Hymenobacter tibetensis: one gene and its partner. The protein of the gene in region 2 interacts with the protein of the main gene of each other region in a pairwise test. Links are inferred from orthologs where the notes say so. Each region holds a gene or a part of one and is shown on either strand. Other genes may lie near its edges. The genes, in order: lpdA and MTX78_RS09675.

The links.
Region 1: the proteins of MTX78_RS09675 (region 2) and lpdA interact in binary tests that used the Escherichia coli proteins (3 or more experiments, as listed by UniProt). The link is inferred for Hymenobacter tibetensis from one-to-one orthologs.

Annotation. Positions count from the first base shown.
Region 1 is NZ_CP094669.1:332,495-341,527, reverse strand. What follows is about bases 3,866-6,744. They hold lpdA (dihydrolipoyl dehydrogenase), read right to left. Parts: upstream 6,069-6,744; coding sequence 4,662-6,068; downstream 3,866-4,661. Other genes in these bases: MTX78_RS01320 (hypothetical protein), read right to left, coding at 6,329-6,744; MTX78_RS01330 (AAA family ATPase), read left to right, coding at 3,866-4,598. Also shown: MTX78_RS01355 (hypothetical protein), read right to left, coding at 1-290; MTX78_RS01350 (hypothetical protein), read right to left, coding at 582-1,022; MTX78_RS01345 (suppressor of fused domain protein), read left to right, coding at 1,308-2,081; MTX78_RS01340 (hypothetical protein), read left to right, coding at 2,140-2,319; MTX78_RS01335 (AAA family ATPase), read left to right, coding at 2,425-3,306; more of MTX78_RS01330, read left to right, coding at 3,312-3,865; more of MTX78_RS01320, read right to left, coding at 6,745-6,760; MTX78_RS01315 (carboxypeptidase-like regulatory domain-containing protein), read right to left, coding at 6,799-7,509; MTX78_RS01310 (hypothetical protein), read right to left, coding at 7,588-8,031; MTX78_RS01305 (hypothetical protein), read right to left, coding at 8,227-8,607; MTX78_RS01300 (Crp/Fnr family transcriptional regulator), read right to left, coding at 9,006-9,033. UniProt on the Escherichia coli protein: Lipoamide dehydrogenase is a component of the glycine cleavage system as well as of the alpha-ketoacid dehydrogenase complexes.
Region 2 is NZ_CP094669.1:2,441,222-2,450,358, reverse strand. What follows is about bases 2,445-5,427. They hold MTX78_RS09675 (ATP-dependent helicase), read left to right. Parts: upstream 2,445-2,801; coding sequence 2,802-5,054; downstream 5,055-5,427. Other genes in these bases: MTX78_RS09670 (DUF4290 domain-containing protein), read left to right, coding at 5,193-5,427; MTX78_RS09680 (glycosyltransferase family 4 protein), read right to left, coding at 2,445-2,556. Outside these bases: MTX78_RS09690 (hypothetical protein), read right to left, coding at 118-603; MTX78_RS09685 (DUF3109 family protein), read right to left, coding at 677-1,258; more of MTX78_RS09680, read right to left, coding at 1,378-2,444; more of MTX78_RS09670, read left to right, coding at 5,428-5,921; murA (UDP-N-acetylglucosamine 1-carboxyvinyltransferase), read left to right, coding at 6,066-7,370; MTX78_RS09660 (GAF domain-containing protein), read right to left, coding at 7,468-8,004; MTX78_RS09655 (DUF4349 domain-containing protein), read left to right, coding at 8,363-9,137. UniProt on the Escherichia coli protein: A helicase with DNA-dependent ATPase activity. Unwinds DNA duplexes with 3'-5' polarity. Translocates on single-stranded DNA with 3'-5' polarity. Initiates unwinding more efficiently from a nicked substrate than double-stranded DNA.

The DNA of each region.
Region 1 (9,033 bases), 2.1 Mb from region 2 along the record:
TGCTCAGGTTCACTTTCCCTATGCTCATTGGTAAGCGTAGCCAAAGCAGCTTCGGCGGCTTCAGCGCCGGGTGTGGTCTTTACGGCGGCATCGGTTTCGCCTTGCTGCTTGGCCAAGTACGTAAGGCCCGCCGCTAATAAGGCAAGGCCGCCCACTACTTTCTGACCAGTCGTTAGCTTGGTAAGCTGCTTCGTGACTTTGCGAAACTTCTTGAGCGACACAGCAGCCTCATCCAGCAGATCATTCGACTGGTTGCCTTTTTTCGAATCCTTCTTTTTGCCTTTGCTCATGGTGGTGCGGGTGCTAATGAAATGCAGTTCGTTGCTCGTGCTGCACGGTCCAATACGTGTGCCTCACGGGTGCATTTATTCGCAAGCCTTGCGCGTAAGGTTGCCGTTTTTTGCGCTTGGCTTACCTGCCGCGCTGTACTGCTGAGCTACGTATGGGCACTTTTCATGGGTAGGCAGACGCAGCATGATGGCATAGCAAACGCCTATTGCGTGTCCGTGGAAAGCAGCGGAAACATGGGTATCTGTATTGTCTTTTGCTTGCCCAGAAAACATGGGAGTACCGATAGTCGCCTATCCTTCACTGACCCAATCTGTGGTAGTGCTTCGGTGCCGCCTTACCCGCATGCGTAGCGCAATACCAACAACAGCCACCCTCCATACCCCAATGCCAACCAACACCCAATACAGCACCGTGGTCAGCTCACCGAACTCGTACCGCATCTGGCGCGTGCGCATGAAGCCAGTTGCAATAGCCAGGAAGTAAAAGGACTTGTATTCGATGTAAATGAAAAACGCCGTTGCCAGTGCAAACGCTATTCCCGCATGGACCCTACGCTTAAACAACACCGCTGCCAGAAGCATGAAAACAGCATAAAGGCCCGCGCCAATAAGTATCCCACCGATGCCTCCTTGCAGAAGAAAGGCAGCCTTCACTTCTATATCACTGGCACGTACTAGCCCCGGCCAGAACACACCAACACTTCCTACAACACCACTGAGCAGCTTTTTCATGAGCGACGCATAGCAACAAACCAGAGTGGTACACGGCACTTTTGGCGTTCTGTGTAGCCAACACCACAGTATCCATCTGTGCGCAGCTAGCTTCCTTAGAAGCAGCAGTGCAACTGTCTTTCACTACGGGTTTCGTGCCTTCTGGTATGCTCAGGGAAGGAAGCTGGAAATTTCAGTTGCCAAATTGCTTGTTCGGCCCCTACTCTAGGCGTGTAGCGTGGCATCTTGTTGCTACATTTCGCAACCTACATACCCGTTAACTACTTACTCCATTCCTACTATCCGATGACTGAGCAAGATCCTGAATCCGAACAAGAGCCTACCCCCGCTGGTGGCCCCATTTACCGTTACGAAAACGTAGAGCCCGCGGAGTTTGCCCTGGCTTCCGGCGATGAAGACACCATCCAAGCCATTTCCGACCACATTGAGCGCCACATTGGCCCAGTGAGCGGGGTATTTCATGAAATCATCTCCGACAAAGTGCATCTGGACGTGCATTTTGTGGAACCTAGCGCCGACTTTCCGTTCAGAGCATTAGTGACTTCCGGCATGAGCGACCTACCCATGACGGTGCCCGAAGGCGCTGAGGAGTGGCGCTACGCCGAGCTGTGCATCCTGCTGCCCAGCACCTGGGAGTTTCCGGACCTGGGTCCGGATGCCGACAACGAAGACGACGACATCGAAGATCAGTACTGGCCTATCCGGTGGTTGAAGTCTCTAGCCCGCTTCCCCCACGAGTATCGCACCTGGCTGGGCTCCGGCCACACCATCCCCAACGGGGAAGACGCCGAGCCTTTTGCCTCCAACACCAAGCTGGGCTGCATGTTGCTGCTACCTTCTCTCAGCCTGCCCGAAGAATTTCGGGAGTTGAAAATCAACGAGGAGAAAACCGTCTACTTCTACTGCCTCTACGCCATCTACAAGGAGGAAATGGACCTGAAGATGCGCAAAGGCGTGGATGCCCTCATCGACAAGTTTGAGCAACACCGCATCTCCGACGTGATAGACCTCGACCGCCCAAATGTCGCCGCCAAAAAGGGCTTCTTAGGGCTGTGGTAACAGAAGTAACCGATTCTTTAAGAACACCACGGCGCACGTCCGCATCATCCTTTGCGGCGTGCATTACTACATCAAATCCAAGTACCTCGCCCTAGCCCGCATGCACGGCTTCACCCTTCACACCATCGAAGGCGACATCGTGAACCTGAGCAAGCTGCTAGAAGGCGAAACCATCACCATTCAAGGCCAGCAGTACCAAGTGACCAAGGACGGGTTTAAATTGGTGCAGAAGACGTAATCTTTGTATAAACAAGAACACAGCTCAAATCTTATTATCGATATAAATATTTACTAACAACTTTCTTTGGCACAAAATTTTTAAAGCATTTTTTGATTCAAACAAATGATAGTAGCGTTACACCTTCGACATTTTAAAGTTTATAAAGGAATTCACTTTGTTCCATTATCAAATGGGGATAAATTTTGCAGCCTAATAGGGGAGAACGGAACTGGCAAAAGCTCAATACTTGAAGCTATTGATTTTGTTCTTAACAAGAAAGATATAAAGGAATGGCCAATAAATAACGATGCAAAAGCAAAAGGTGGTATAAAGGGAGCAAATAGTCCTTTTATAACAATCACACTGCTAATTAAAAAAGAATCATTAAGACACACAAACGCAGAAGACAGTAAGCATTTTAAAACTGCTCAAAGAATATCAAAGCAATTATGGGAATCAAACATAAAATCAAACTCTAGAACATCCGACGGGTTTAATGAGTATAGAAATAATCTTGCATTAAAGTATAACAAAGATGAATACCTACTTGTAATGATTGGCAAAAGAGCTAATGAACCAGGAATTTATTTTGGGCCAATACATTATGAATTGGGTTTTTTTAATACAGAAGGAAAGCACAATGAATCAGACTTACAAAAGCAATTTGAAGGATTTTATGACTACATAATATCACATTACGCTTACTTATATATACCTGTAGAAACCGACGCCCAACTATACACAAAGTTAGAAACTCAAGATATGCAAAAGTTGATGGATAAAAATATACACAAAGAAATAGAAAAAGCTATTACAAACAAGGTATTAAAAGGGATAAATATAGAATTGAATAAATTTGTAGAGGAAATTGAAGCAACTTTAGAATCATATCAATATAAGGGCAAAAGCAAGAATTCATTAACAATGCCCGACTTGATATCTAAAATAATAGAGGCATATTTTTCTATAAAAATTCTCAATAAAAAAACAAGGATTCGCCTTTAGTAGCTGTGTATGATTTAAGTTCAGGAGAAAAAAGGAAAGCACTTATTGATGTAGCCTATTCCTTTCTAGTAAGAAGCCAAGAAAGAGATAAACAAATCATACTTGCAGTCGACGAACCGGACGCTTCACTACACATATCTGCTTGTTACGAGCAGTTTTCCAGATTATTTGAGCTTGTCAAACTTGGACATCAAATAATTATTACAACACATTGGTACGGCTATTTGCCAATTATATCTGAAGGATCAGCAACTTCAATGAAGAAAACATCAGCAAATGAAGTTGATGTTAACTTTTTTGACCTATACAATTATCGAGAAAAAATAACCCAAGACAGAAAGAAAATAAATGGCATCCTTCCTTACGATATAAGCCTCAAAAGCCACAATGACCTTGTTCAATCTATAACCTATTCCCTAATAGGTGCATCCACTTATAATTGGCTCATCTGCGAAGGAATATCGGAAAAAATTTACTTTGAACACATTTTTTCTGACAAAATCCTTGACAGCAATTTAAAAATACTACCAGTCGGGGGATACAAGGAGGTAAAAAAAATATACGAAAGCTTAATTTCTCCTATGAATGACCCTGATTACTCAATAAAAGGAACGGTTTACTGCCTCATAGATACTGATACTGAAATTCTTAAAGTAGAAGTAAAATCAATAAAAAATCTATATTTTAAACGCTTATTAAACAAACAACAGGAAACAGAATTAGTAAACATTGATAGTAATGCAAGCACGCCTCCTACAGAAATAGAAGATTGCTTAAATCCTAAAATATACTTCAAGACATTGCAATCATTTGCGGACAAAGATGAAGACATAAAAAATATATTAGCAACTAACGAATACAACAGCCAAGCAAAAGTTTCAGGAGATACTTTAGACTTAAAACCAAGTCAACAAAAGTTACTCAAAGGCTTCTTCGACAAAAACATGGGGATGAATAAAGTATTATTCGCGAAGCAATATGTTGAAATATCAAATTTAGATGAATTCGACAAAGAGCAGGAGGCGAAATGGATTACAGATATAAAGTCTACTTTAAAAAAGTCTGCCAATCCTGCTAAACCAACAAACGATATTAAACCGAGTCAAGCCAAATCTACTACTACAAATGCAGTAGAACTGTCAAGTCAGAAGATCGACTCAAAGAAAGAGATTATAGCTCTCCCAGAAGAAGGCGACACTCCTGTTGTGGAAGAGATTTTCGAAGATAACGAACCTATCATAGAAGAATTTTTTGAGGATGAGGGTGATATTGATTTAGATGATTCCTTTTAAATAGAAACGAAAAGAGGCTGTAGCTCTGAGCTACAGCCTCTTTTCGTTTCTATTTAAAAGGAATTACATGTGAATGGCGCGGTTCTCGGTGGCGGCTAGGCAGGCTTCCTTCATGGCTTCGGCGTAGGTGGGGTGGGCGTGGCTCATGCGGGCTACGTCCTCGGCGGAGGCGCGGAATTCCATGGCCGTTACGGCTTCGGCAATGAGGTCGGCGATGCGTGGGCCAATCATGTGCACGCCCAGGATTTCGTCGGTTTCCTTGTCGGCTAGCACTTTCACGAAGCCGTCGAGGTCCATGGAGGCGCGGGCGCGGCCCGAAGCGCGGAACGGGAACGAGCCAGTTTTGTAGGCTTTGCCCTGCTCCTTTAACTGCTCTTCGGTGTAGCCGACGCCGGCCACTTCCGGCCAGGTGTACACCACGCCGGGGATGAGTAGGTAGTTGACGTGCGGCTTCTGGCCTACAATGGTTTCGGCCACGAACACGCCTTCTTCCTCTGCCTTGTGCGCTAGCATGGCCCCGCGAATCACGTCGCCGATGGCGTAGATGCCGGGCACGTTGGTTTGCAGGTGCTCATCTACCTTGATGCGGCCGCGCTCTTCCATTTCTACCCCGGCAGCTTCCAAGTTCAGGCCGGCGGTGTAGGGCACGCGGCCCACGGCTACCAGGCAGTAGTCGCCTTCAAATTTCACTTCCTCTCCTTTCGGGTTGGTAGCAGTTACGGTCACAGTGTCGCCCTCGCGGGTAGCGCCGGTTACTTTGTGGCTCAGGAAGAACTCGATGCCAATTTTGCCCAGGATACGCTTCAGCTCTTTGCCAAGGCCGCGGTCCATGGTCGGGATGAGCGAGTCCATGAACTCCACCACCGATACTTTCGCGCCGAGGCGGGCGTACACCGATGCCATTTCCAGCCCGATTACGCCGCCGCCAATCACAATCATGTGCTTGGGCACTTCCCGGATATTCAGGGCCTCGGTGCTGGTGATAATGCGCTGCTTGTCTTGCTTGATGAAGGGCAGCACCGTGGGCTTGGAGCCAGTGGCAATAATGACGTTTTTGGTTTCGATCTGCTGCTCCTCACCACCAGCAGTAGGCTGGATCTTGATGTGGTTTTTGTCCACGAACGAACCGACACCGTAGATGACATCGATTTTGTTTTTCTTCATCAGGAACTGAATACCGTCGGTATTCGCCTTCACGACGCCGTTTTTACGGTCTATCATCTGGTTCATGTTCACCTGCAAGTCGCTCAGCTCAATGCCGTGCTCCTTGAACGTGGAATGCGCGTTATGATAGTGCTCCGTCGAGTCGAGGAGGGCTTTGCTCGGAATACAGCCTACGTTGAGGCAAGTGCCGCCTAGCGTGCTGTACTTCTCGATAAGGGCCGTTTTGAGGCCTAGCTGGGCGCAGCGGATGGCCGCTACATAACCGCCGGGCCCGGAGCCGATAACGGTAACGTCGTATTGGGTCATACTCAGAAGGTGAGTTCGGTGGAAATCAACAGTCACGAAGGTACGGATGAATCGTTGGAGCGCTACCTGCAAAGGTGATTTTAGCTGAGTACGCTCCCTTTCTCTTCTACACAGCAGCCAACGGTGGCTGTTGTTGCGGCCGAAGCACCAACGCCTGTTCTGCAGCAAGCAGCCGGTGTTGCCCGCAACCAGTTACAAACAAAAAGCTCCTTCCCAGCGTCGGGAAAGGAGCTTATGTTAAGGCTAGCTATGTTATGGTTCTACACTTCCAGCTGGGATACCTGCGCCCGTAGCACCTCCCGGGCAATAGCCAGGTTGGTGTTCTGCTCTGCTATCACCAGATAAATAAACCGCCGGCCACTGGGCGTAAGCACTAGCAAGTGCAACTGACTGGACAACGTGATGAGGACATCGTGTAGCTGCTCTCCCTCCAGCTGCAAGGCCGCCATGGCCTTCAACTTCAACTTTACCACTTCTGCGTTGAAGCTCGCGGCTGTATTGGGGTTGATGGAGGCAGTGGCATGAGCTGCCAGGCTAGTGCCTGAGGCGACATCTACCACGGCGACAGCCATCAGGCCCGGCAACTCTACCTGCACCTGCTCCACCACCCGAGCAGCGGCTGGATCAGGAATGATTGGTTTTGATAGCTCAGATCGACGCGGTGCTTTACTACGGTAGAATTTCGGTTTCACGCAACTGGATTACAACTACACAAATGACATCCTCAGCCCTAGAACTTCCACCAGCGGCGCTTCTGCTTTTGCACCTGCTCCTGGTCGGCTTGCATGTGCTTTTTAGGGAGTAGCGTTACGTTGTTGGTACCACCGCTTTTCAGCGTAATTTCTTCATCTTGGTAGCCACCGTAGCCGTATTGCAACGTGCTAGCACCAGCTGGTACGTGCAGTAGGTATTCACCTTTGGCGTTGGTTGATACGCCTTGGCTGCTACCAGCGTGCATTACGGTAGCGCCTACCAGGGGAGCACCTTCTTCGTCGAGGATGCGGCCGCGCACCGTCATGAGGCGCATGGAAGAGGCAGCTGAAGAAGCTTCGGCTGCTTCGAGGGCGGCAGTGGCCGTTAGGGCCGCACCTTCGGTGGGCAAGCTGGTGGTAGGCAGGTTGGTGCCCGCAAATACCATAGTACCGAGTAGCACGGTGGCTCCTACCATGCTGGCCGCCCGACGGCGGAAGCGCACTGGCTCGGTGCGGATAAATTGGATTTGTTTTTCGACCCACGTAGGAGCAACCACTGCGCTCGGCTCGGTGGCTTGCAGGTCTTGCCAGCGGTTGAGCGTTTCGTGGGCGAGGTCGGCGTCCCGGCCCAGGTACTGTTCTACTGCCTTAGCCGACTCCCGGCTAAGGTCACCATTCAAATAAGCATCACGGTATACCGGCAGCAATTCGCCGGACTCTGGATTGAAGGGAGAAGCGGTCAGTTTCATACACGTAAAATTGTGAGGGTGAGAGAAATGGGGGAGGGAAAGAAAAGTAAGTGATACCGCCTCGTAGCCTACAACCTGCTATAAATCACAAGTGCGCATTACGCTGCGGGCAATGCCCAAATTCGTGTCGCGACAATCGACCACCACATATAAAAAACGCTGGCCATCAGGCAGCAGCCGCAGTAAGTGCAGCTGGGTGTGGAGCGTGATTAAAATATCTTCCAGCTGCTCATCGGCCGGAACTTGCAGTATTTGCATCGCCTGCTGATGCTGCCGGATCACTTCGGCGTTGAACCCAGCTACTTTGCTGACGTTGAATTCGCGGGCCGTGGTGTACGAGGCCAGTGGTTGCCCGGAGGCCAGGTCCACTACCGACGCGCCCACCAGTTCGGGTAGGCCGCTCAGGACCCGCTGAAGCAATTGCTCAGCAGCGGCCATTTCCGGACCTGAGCCTACCGACACTATTTTGTTTACTACAGGCCCAGTGAGTGCCTGAAAGCGTTGAAGAAAAGGAATCTGCATGGAGGCCTATTCATTACGCCGGGCCTTCAGCGCCTCAACTATGGGCGAAGAATACGTAGCGCCGGGGCGTGTCTGTCCTATACCTATACCGTGGTATCTGTGGGCGTTGTAGCCTATCCCACGCCTGGCTAGATCCAGACCACAACGCCCCTCAGCACCTTCACTTTATACTTTGAACAACAACGATCAGCGCTATTAGCTGAGTTGAGCAGCATGGGTGCGAATAACGTCGCGGGCAATAGCCAAGTTGGTGTCGCGGGAACTCACTACCAGATAGATAAACTTGTTGCCAGCTTCATTAAGCCGGATAAGGTGCATCTGGTTGGTTAGCGAAATCAGGATATCCTGAATTGTTTCGCCAGTGAGCTTAAGCGCTGACATAGCCTTCTGCTTTTGCTTCACCACTTCTGTGTTGTAGGCAGCAGCGGTATCGGGGTTGATATGGGGCGCATTGGAATGCGAAGCCAAGCTCATACCCGAGTTGATGTCCACCACAGCAATTGCCATCAAACCTGGCAAATCCGTGATGATGTCTTGTACTACTTTACCAGCTGGGTTGTTGACTGAATAAGCCATAACTCGTTTAAAAAAAGAGAATGAGATAAAAACCAAGTGTGTAAGCCTGTTGTGTTTTCAGAAGCTTCGTTGCTGACCCACGCGTTGGCCAGTCAAAGGGCGCTATCCGAACTATAATAAAGCAGACAATAAGTGCGTGAACTATCGGCGCAACGCCTGCCATTTGGATAACTTACTATGCAAATTTCCACTATTCACCTCTCTAAAAAAATGACTTTGATCATTTTTTAAAATGATTTTAATCAAATTTTAAAGCCCTTTTACAAGTTAATTAAGCAAATATATTGCTTAAAAATACAATTTATAAAAGCAATATATTGAATTATAAAAAAAGAAGAAGCCCTCAACTTGTGATTACAGTTGAAAGCTTCTTTTAGGAGCAGGTAAATGGAAATTGGCTAAGCGTATACCGTGCTTATTTTCTTC
Region 2 (9,137 bases):
GGTTTCAAGCCAAACCATGATGTTTGGTTGAACTGCAAATACCAGCTTAACACGCCGACCGATTGGCAACTTACGCAACACCCCCTAGAGAAAGCCAACCGTACTAGTTGGTTCTCTCTAGGGGGTGTTGCGTAAGTTGCCACACGTATCAAAGTGCACTTCAGGCAGGGCGTAGACCTCCAATATCTGCACTGGTTTAGCGTCTGGCTCTCCAAACTCCGTCTCGCTGTCATCCGCTAAGTAAGGCGAACCATCCTGAAACACGATGTCATAATAGGGATAGTGTGGTTGCGCTGGATGGGTAAACGGTACCAGTACAGCCATCCCATACGTAGCGGAAAGTTTTTGGCCTAACCATAAGGATCTTGCCTCCCAATCTTCGTTAGGCGTTCTGTAAAGAGCAACATGCTGCGGAAACTGGGGCACCTCTGACGTACTAGCTTCGAAAAAGATATGCATCGGATCCGCAGAATCGAATTCCATCGGCTCTTGGTCGCCTATCATCATGGCCCACTCGAACACAGTGAGGCTTGGCATCGCATCCCGAAAGCACTCCTGAATCTGTGCGGTTGATAGCACCTTACTTAAGTAGAACTCTTCCATAGCCAGAAGTAGGTAACACGCTATAACACTACAAAAAAGGCCGACTGTACAGTCGGCCTTTCTCATTAAGAATTTATGCTTTGGCGGATGGGTTGTTGGTCTCAATCTCTTGCACCAACTCGCCGTACCACTCCTCCCCGTACTTGCGAACCAGCGGCTCCTTCAGAAACTGATACACCCGCATGCCCAAGTTGGCGCCGAACGAGCAAGCTGGGTTGCAAATGCCCCACCGGTCGTAGTTCAGGGCTTCGAAGCCTTCGTACTTGGTAATGCGGATGGGGTATAAGTGGCAGCTGACGGGCTTCTTGAAGCTGGTAGCACCCGCTAGATAAGCCTGCTCAATACCACACTTCAGAATGCCTCGCTCGTCATACAATGCATAAGCGCACTCCCGGTCGTTGATGGTAGTGGTGCTATAGTCGCCTTCCCAATCCTTGATGTAGAGGCCCTGCTGCTCGATGGCCTGCTGGCCGGCTTCGGTAAGGAAGGGCTTGATGTGCTGATATTCCGCTTCGAGAATCTTTAGCTCGTCTTCCTCCAGGGGTGCGCCTAAGTCGCCTTCCACGCAGCAGGCGCCTTTGCAAGCTTCCAGGTTGCAAACGAAAAAGTTGTCCCGAATGTCATCAGAGATGACAGTGTTTTGAATGATGATCATAGTGGGTTGCTGCTGAGCGCGGCGAAGGGTTCAAGAAGGATAGCAGGCGTAGTTCTTCACAACTGCATCGGTCAACTTTTGCGTTCCTCCGCCAATAGAGTAACTGCAAAGATACCCAATTACTGTAGCCTGAACAGCACCTCTTCGGTCAGCTGGCACTGCCGATGATGCGAATACGTAGCCAACGAAACGGCCTGCGCCTGTTTAGCCAACAGTTGCCGTAACTCCGGTGCCATCAACAACCGGCCAATGGCAGCCTCGAACGCACCGGCGTCGCGCAGGGGGAACAACAGGCCCGTGCGGCCATCGTCCACTATTTCCAGGGTGCCGCCGGTGGCGGTAGCTACCACTGGCAGCCCTGCGGCCATGGCTTCAATTGTGACCATGCCGTAGGTTTCGTTGGTGGAGCCGGTGATGGATATATCGAGGGCGCGGTACGCTACTTCCGGCTGCGACGTGAATTCCCGAATGTGCACCACCTCAGTCAAGCCCAATTCCTGTATCCGGCGTAGTACTGCTTCCCGGTAGGCATTGCCCTCGTTGCGCGTCGACTCGCCCACTAACAGCAGGTGTAAGGGAACAGTTGGGTGCTTTCTGCGCAAAACGGCCAATTCCTCGACCACAAAATCCTGGCCCTTGCCATCATCAAACCGGCCGATAACACCCAGCAACACGGCACCCGTAGGCAGTTGTAGATGCAATTGTTGCCGAGCACGTGTGCGGGTTAGCGTCGGATCAGCAAACTTCTCTAGCTCTATGCCTAGCGGTACCACGTGCAGGCGCTCGGCGCTGAATCGAGTTTTCTCCAACACCTGTCGTGCCAGGCCGGGCAACGGGGAAAGCCACGCGTCTACGGCATTGTAGCGCACCGTGTGGATAAGGCCACGCTTTGCCAAGCCTAGCTGCATATGCTGCTGATATACCAGCTTCAGCGTAGGCATGTGCACCTTTTTGCAGAGCACTGCCAGCCCCAAATCTCCGTTCCTAGTGACGATAAGCACCCGTGTACCATAGGCTAGCATAACGCGAGCCAGCTGACCAGCAGCGGGAACATCCAAGGCTTTCCAACGGTTAGTGAGGCAAACCACTGGCAAGGCAAGTGCTTCGGCTCGAACGGCTATAGGGGAATCAGGCAGCGTAATCACCTGCACGGGCCAACCGCGGCGGTGCATCCACTCGGCGAAGCGCACGGTGTTCAGTTCTAGCCCGCCCCAACTCGCCGACAAGCACAGCAACGACAACGGAAACTTCGCGGCAGAAGCGGCAACGGAAGCAACGGCAGACTCAGGGGGATTCACGCAGCAAAGATACAATTGCCGTTCGTGCGTCCGCAATTCGTGGGAGTCACGCAAAAAGCTAAGTGCGACTTCTTTCCACCTGCTATGTACCGAAGCACGGTCTGTTGCTGCGTACTCCTCGGCGTAGCTCGGCAGCAGCCAATGACAACGTATCTACTGCGGAAACCCGGAGTTCCTGCTTCGTTGGGCCGCATGAAAGCCGTACCTTTGCTAATAAGCCAAAACGCTTAGCTTTTCGAATGGCACTGGATTATCTTTCTCTTCTAAATCCCTCGCAGGCGGCTGCCGTGATGCAAATCGACGGCCCTTGCATGATTATAGCTGGCGCGGGCTCGGGTAAAACCCGGGTGCTTACTTACCGCATTGCCAACCTACTCGAACAGGGCGTTGACCCGTTCAACATTCTGGCCCTCACCTTCACCAACAAGGCCGCCAAGGAGATGCGCGCCCGGATAGAGAAGGTAGTAGGCGGAGCGGCAGCCAAAAACCTGTGGATGGGCACCTTCCACAGCATATTTGCCCGCATCCTGCGGTCCGAAGCCGACAAAATTGGCTTTCCCCGCTCCTTCACTATCTACGACACGCAGGACAGTAAAACGCTGATCAGCCAGATTCTAAAAGAGCTGGAACTCGACGACAAGCTGTACAAGCCTGGTATGGTGTTGGGCCGAATCTCGGCGGCTAAAAACAAGCTCATATCCGTTCAGCAGTACCTCAATGACCCGGTTATCCGCCAGGACGACGAGGCCGCGCTACGGCCCAAGATTGGCGTGATTTATCAGCAATACGCCAACCGCTGCTTCAAGGCAGGGGCTATGGACTTCGACGACCTGTTGTACCAAACCAACGTTCTGTTCAAGGACCATCCCGATGTGCTCAACAAGTACCAGAACTTATTCCGGTTTGTGATGGTGGACGAGTACCAGGACACCAACTACTCGCAGTATTTGATTGCGCGCAAGTTGGCGGCCAAAGAGCGCAACATCTGCGTAGTAGGCGACGATGCGCAAAGTATCTACGCGTTCCGGGGCGCTGATATTCAGAATATTCTCAATTTCGAGAAGGACTACCCGGAGTTGCAAGTATTCAAGCTAGAGCAAAACTACCGCTCTACCAAGACGATTGTAAAGGCGGCCAACTCGGTTATCAAAAACAACCAAGCTCAGCTGCGCAAAGACGTATTTTCCGACAACGAGGAAGGGCCACTGATTGAGGTACTGAAGGCGGCGTCGGACAATGAGGAAGGCAAGCTCGTAGCCAATTCCATCTTCGAGGACAAGATGAGCCATCATCTATCCTACGATGACTTTGCCATTCTGTACCGCACCAACGCCCAGAGCCGGGCCATGGAAGAATCGTTGCGCAAGCTCAACATCCGCTACAAGATTGTGGGTGGCTTGAGCTTCTACCAGCGCAAAGAAATCAAGGACCTGGTAGCCTACCTGCGCCTCACGGTGAACCCCAACGACGAGCAGGCGCTCCGCCGCGTTATCAACTACCCCAAGCGCGGCATCGGTGATACAACCATTGCCAAGCTCATCAACGCTGCCGAGGAAAGCAACCACACCATTTGGGAAGTGGTAGCCAACGCCGACCAGTTCCTTCCCACTCGCACGGCCAACCCGATAGTAGACTTCGCCGAGAAGATCAAGGCCTATACCGCCGTAGCAGCCAAAGAAGATGCCTTTGAAGCGGCCAAGTTCATTGCCAAGAACTCGGGCATGATCGAGGAACTATACGCCGATAAAAGCATCGAAGGTCTTTCCCGCTACGAGAACATCCAAGAATTGCTGAACGGCGTGAAAGCCTACACCGAGGACCCGGAACGCGAAGACAAAACGCTGGGCGCCTTCTTACAGGATATTGCCCTCGTGACGGACGCTGACACCAAAGACGCGCAGCAGGAAGGCGAAGCCGTGACTATGATGACGATTCACTCGGCCAAGGGCTTGGAGTTTCGCAACGTGTACATTGTGGGGATGGAGGAAAACCTATTTCCTTCGCAGATGATGATAACGTCGCGGGCGGATCTGGAAGAGGAACGCCGGCTGTTTTACGTAGCCATCACGCGGGCCGAAAAGAAGCTCACCCTGAGCTACGCCACGTCCCGCTACCAGTGGGGCAACTTGCGCAGCTGCGAGAAAAGCCGGTTTCTCGATGAAATCGACCCGCAATTCGTAGACTTCAAGTTTGCGGCTACCCCGAGTGCCGGCCCCGGCGAGTCACCATTCGGGCATGTGTTCGAGCGGCGCAGCAACCTCTTACCCACGCCGGCGCGTAAGACAGTTGCCAAAGGCTATACTCCCCCGGCAGACTTTCAGCCCTCCGATACCAGCAATTTGCAAACTGGGCAACGGGTGGAGCACCCCAAGTTCGGTTTTGGCCACGTAACGAAGCTGGAAACCGTTTCGGGCTCCACCAAAGCCATTATCGAGTTCGAAGAAGTCGGCGAGAAGACGTTATTGCTGAGTTTTGCGAAATTGCGGGTGCTTGGCTGATGCACTAATTGCCGTATGTTTAGCTTTGGCAGCGGCAACGTGGCACAGAGGCACCGTCGTCTGGTGTCCAACCCCAAAGCACTGTAGCGGCTCTATAGGCTGCCGCAGTTCCCCCTTACTAGGATTTACTTTTTTCTAATGCCCTTACCTTCCCTTCATAAGCACGAGCTACTACAGCGCGAGTACGGCCAAAGCACCTTCCAACTGGTGCAGGGCCTGCGCGACGTAGAAGACAAAGCCGAGCGTACACGCCGTGCCACCCAGATTGTGCAGCTTATTTTCCGGCTGCAACCTTCCCTGCGCGACCAGCCCGATGCCCAGCAGCGCGTCTGGAACCATCTCTACGAAATGGCCGATGAGGACCTGGATATTGATGCGCCATTCGAGTTGCAAGGCTTGAGCCAGCTTAACCAGCAGCCCAAACCTATTCCTTACCCAAAGCAAGCCATGAAGCTGAAAGCGTATGGCAAGAGCGTGGAGCTAATGGTGGAAAAGGCGCTGACGCTGGAAGACCCCACGGAGCGTGAGCAGGCCACTATCACCATTGGCCGAACGATGAAGTTTCTATACCGTTCGCACAACAAGGAAAACGCCAAGGACGTCACTATTCTCAAGCACCTCAAAGACCTGTCCGGAGGACAATTGACCCTGGACCCGGCGCAGGTGGAAGCGCAAGGGCTCTTCGAGTTTGCCGGGGGCGGTGCTCCTGTAGTCGCAAGCGGTACTGGCCGGGCGGCTTTCGTGGTACCACAGCCGCGCCAAGACCGTGAAGGACGCCGCGGCAACAGCGGCGGCAATAACCGGCGCGACAAGCAGCGCCGCGGTGGCAAGAAAGGTCGCCAAGAACCCCAACAACCTCCTCAGTAATTTTTCTGAAGGAGCTAGGAAACGGGCCGTGAGAACTGGCTGATCTTAAGGAATAAGGTGGAACGGCGTTGTAGTTGCCGTTCTTGCTGCTGTTTCCTTCGCCGGTATTCACCGCCTGCTCTCCTAGCTCCTAATTCTTGTTATATGGCCTCATTCGAAGTAATTGGCGGGAATCCGCTCAAAGGAGAAATCGTGCCGCAGGGCGCCAAAAACGAAGCGTTGCAGATTCTGTGCGCTGTGCTGCTAACGTCGGAGCCCGTTACCATCTCCAACATTCCCGACATCCGCGACGTCAACAAACTCATTGAGCTCTTGCGCGATATGGGAGTGAAAGTTGGCAAACTCGCTTCGGACACCTACCGCTTTCAGGCCGATGATGTACATCTGAGCTACTTGGATACGCCTGAATTTGTAGCCCAAGGACGGGCCTTACGCGGATCCGTGATGATCCTGGGGCCTATGCTGGCTCGTTTCGGTAAGTGCCAGCTGCCCAAACCCGGTGGCGACAAGATTGGCCGGCGGCCCTTGGATACCCACTTTGTAGGGCTAGAGAAACTCGGTGGCAAGCTGACGCTCGAAGGCTTGGATTTCTACCGCATCAACGCCGACGGCCGGCTACGGGGAGCCCACATGCTCTTAGAAGAAGCCTCCGTTACGGGCACAGCCAACATCCTGATGGCCGCAGTCCTAGCTGAAGGCACCACCACCATCTACAACGCTGCTTGCGAGCCGTACGTGCAACAGCTTTGCAAGATGCTTGTGCGCATGGGGGCTCGTATCACGGGCATAGGGTCCAACCTACTCACCATTGAAGGCGTGGAGAGCCTTGGTGGCACCGAGCACCGCATGCTCCCCGATATGATTGAAATTGGGTCGTTCATTGGTCTTGCGGCCATGACGGGCTCGGAGATTACCATCAAAGACTGCCAAATCCAGGAGTTGGGCGTCATCCCCGACACGTTCCGCAAACTAGGCATCCAGCTAGAGTTCCGCGGCGACGACATTTACATCCCGGCACAAGACCGCTATCAGATTGCCACCTATCTTGATGGCAGCATCCTGACCGTTTCCGACCACACCTGGCCGGGCCTCACCCCTGACCTGTTGAGCATCGTGCTAGTGGTCGCGACGCAAGCCAAAGGCACCGTGCTCATCCACCAGAAAATGTTTGAGAGCCGCTTGTTCTTCGTAGACAAGCTCATCGACATGGGCGCCCAGATTATCCTCTGCGACCCCCACCGCGCCACCGTTATCGGCCTCAACAAGCGCACGCGTCTGCACGGTATCACCATGACGTCCCCGGACATTCGGGCGGGCGTGGCCTTGCTCATCGCGGCCCTCTCCGCCGATGGCCGGAGCATAATAGAAAACGTCGAGCAGATTGATCGGGGCTACCAGTACATCGACAAACGTCTGACCTCGTTGGGTGCGCAAATCCGTCGTTTGTAGTCCAATTCGCGCAAGACAACCGAGCGTATCCTCGGTTTTAGGTTACGCTAGTTATATGACTCTCAATCAAGTGATAGGTATTGCCGGTTGGCAATACCTATTTTGTTTTTTCGGGGATTTCTATGCTGCCTATGTAGGACTGAATGACAGGTAGCAAACGCGGCAAAATGGCCTCTATTGCTGCTCGCTCTTTGCTGGTCCAGTGGCGGGGATGCCCGAAAGTACAGGGCTGAAGGATACCCCATAGTTGCCCATTGTCGGTGATGTGGGCATGAATTAGAGCCCGGTGTCCAAACGTTTTGCGCTCGAATTCTCGGTTGAGCACGTCGGGCGTAGCAGCTTCCACGTCTTCCACAAACACAGATGGCCGGGTAGCGAGAGCAGCCCGAAATAGAGGGTCTTGTTGGGGCAAGTCGGTGGTATCTTCCTGCCAGTCATGGATGGGGTTGGGTACTACGTCGTTCTTGCGCCAACAGAACGCAATACGCCCTTTGCCCACAGCTGGGTCCCGAACATATAGGAAGCAACGGTCCGCTTCCAAATACTTCCCGACTTGCTCCAATACTCGGTTGATGGTAGCGGCAGGGGCCTCATCGGTGGGCACCGTTACCAAGAGCGAACTAGGTGAACTCATAAAAAGGAGGCAAGAAAATAGTCCTTTGTGAAACGGGCCTTGGAGTGAATAGTTCTTGGCTTTTTTCGCACACTTGTTCTATAAGTATCCTTAGTAGGCATTAGGCCTGCTTGGGAGTATATCAGCTGGCAATTGGTATATATAGCCTATACCATACACTATCTGTTCAGCGTTGTGTGAACGTGATGGTGGTTGGCGCGAAGGAACATCTTTACTCCTCATTATGGATATCATGGAAAAGACTGCTCTAATCATGGTGTATGCCTTGTTCTTACTGACCTCTTGCAGTCAAAAGCAAGGCGCTGTATCAGAAGATAAAACACTGACGGAAAACGTATTAATGAGTGCGCCTCCAGTCATGGAATCAAGCTCTCCCTCAGAAGATCCTATTGCATCTGTTGCTGATAAACAAGCCATTACGGAAGCCGCTCAAGACCCCGCCACGCCAGCCAGAGTTGCAGCCGCGCCGGCCGCAACGCGCAAGCTTGTTTACCATGCCGAAGTGCGGGTGAAAGTAGCAGACCTAGACCGGGCTAACGCCCGCATGGACAGCCTCACGCGCACCTATGGCGCCTACGTATCAGATGCTTCCGAAACGCGACAGGACGGGGAGCGGCAGCACCAGATGAAGATTCGGGTGGTGCCAAGCCGCTTCCACGCCATGCTGGGTAGCCTCAACGGGTTGGGGGCTTTGGTATCTAAAACGCTGGGTACCGACGACGTAACGGCGGAACACGCTGATGTGTCGGCGCGGCTGGGAACTAAGCGGGCCTTGGAGCAGCGTTACGTGGCTTTACTGAGTCAGGCCAAGAAAGTGTCGGACATTCTGGAAATAGAAGAAAAGCTAGCAGAAGTGCGGGGTGATATTGAATCAACGGAAAGCCGCCTCAAGACCCTCAACGACCTAGTAGCTTATTCCACCATCACGCTGACGTATTTCCAGGAACTACCCCTGAATGCCCCTGACGCGCCAGTACTTTCGTTTGGCAGCCGACTGGTGCAGTCCTTTTACGATGGATGGGAGTTGCTCACAGGCCTTGTATTAGCTCTGGTTACAGCGTGGCCGCTCTTGCTTGGTGGGGCGCTTGGACTATGGGGGCTGCGGGCCTGGCGACAGCGCCGCCGGCAACAGA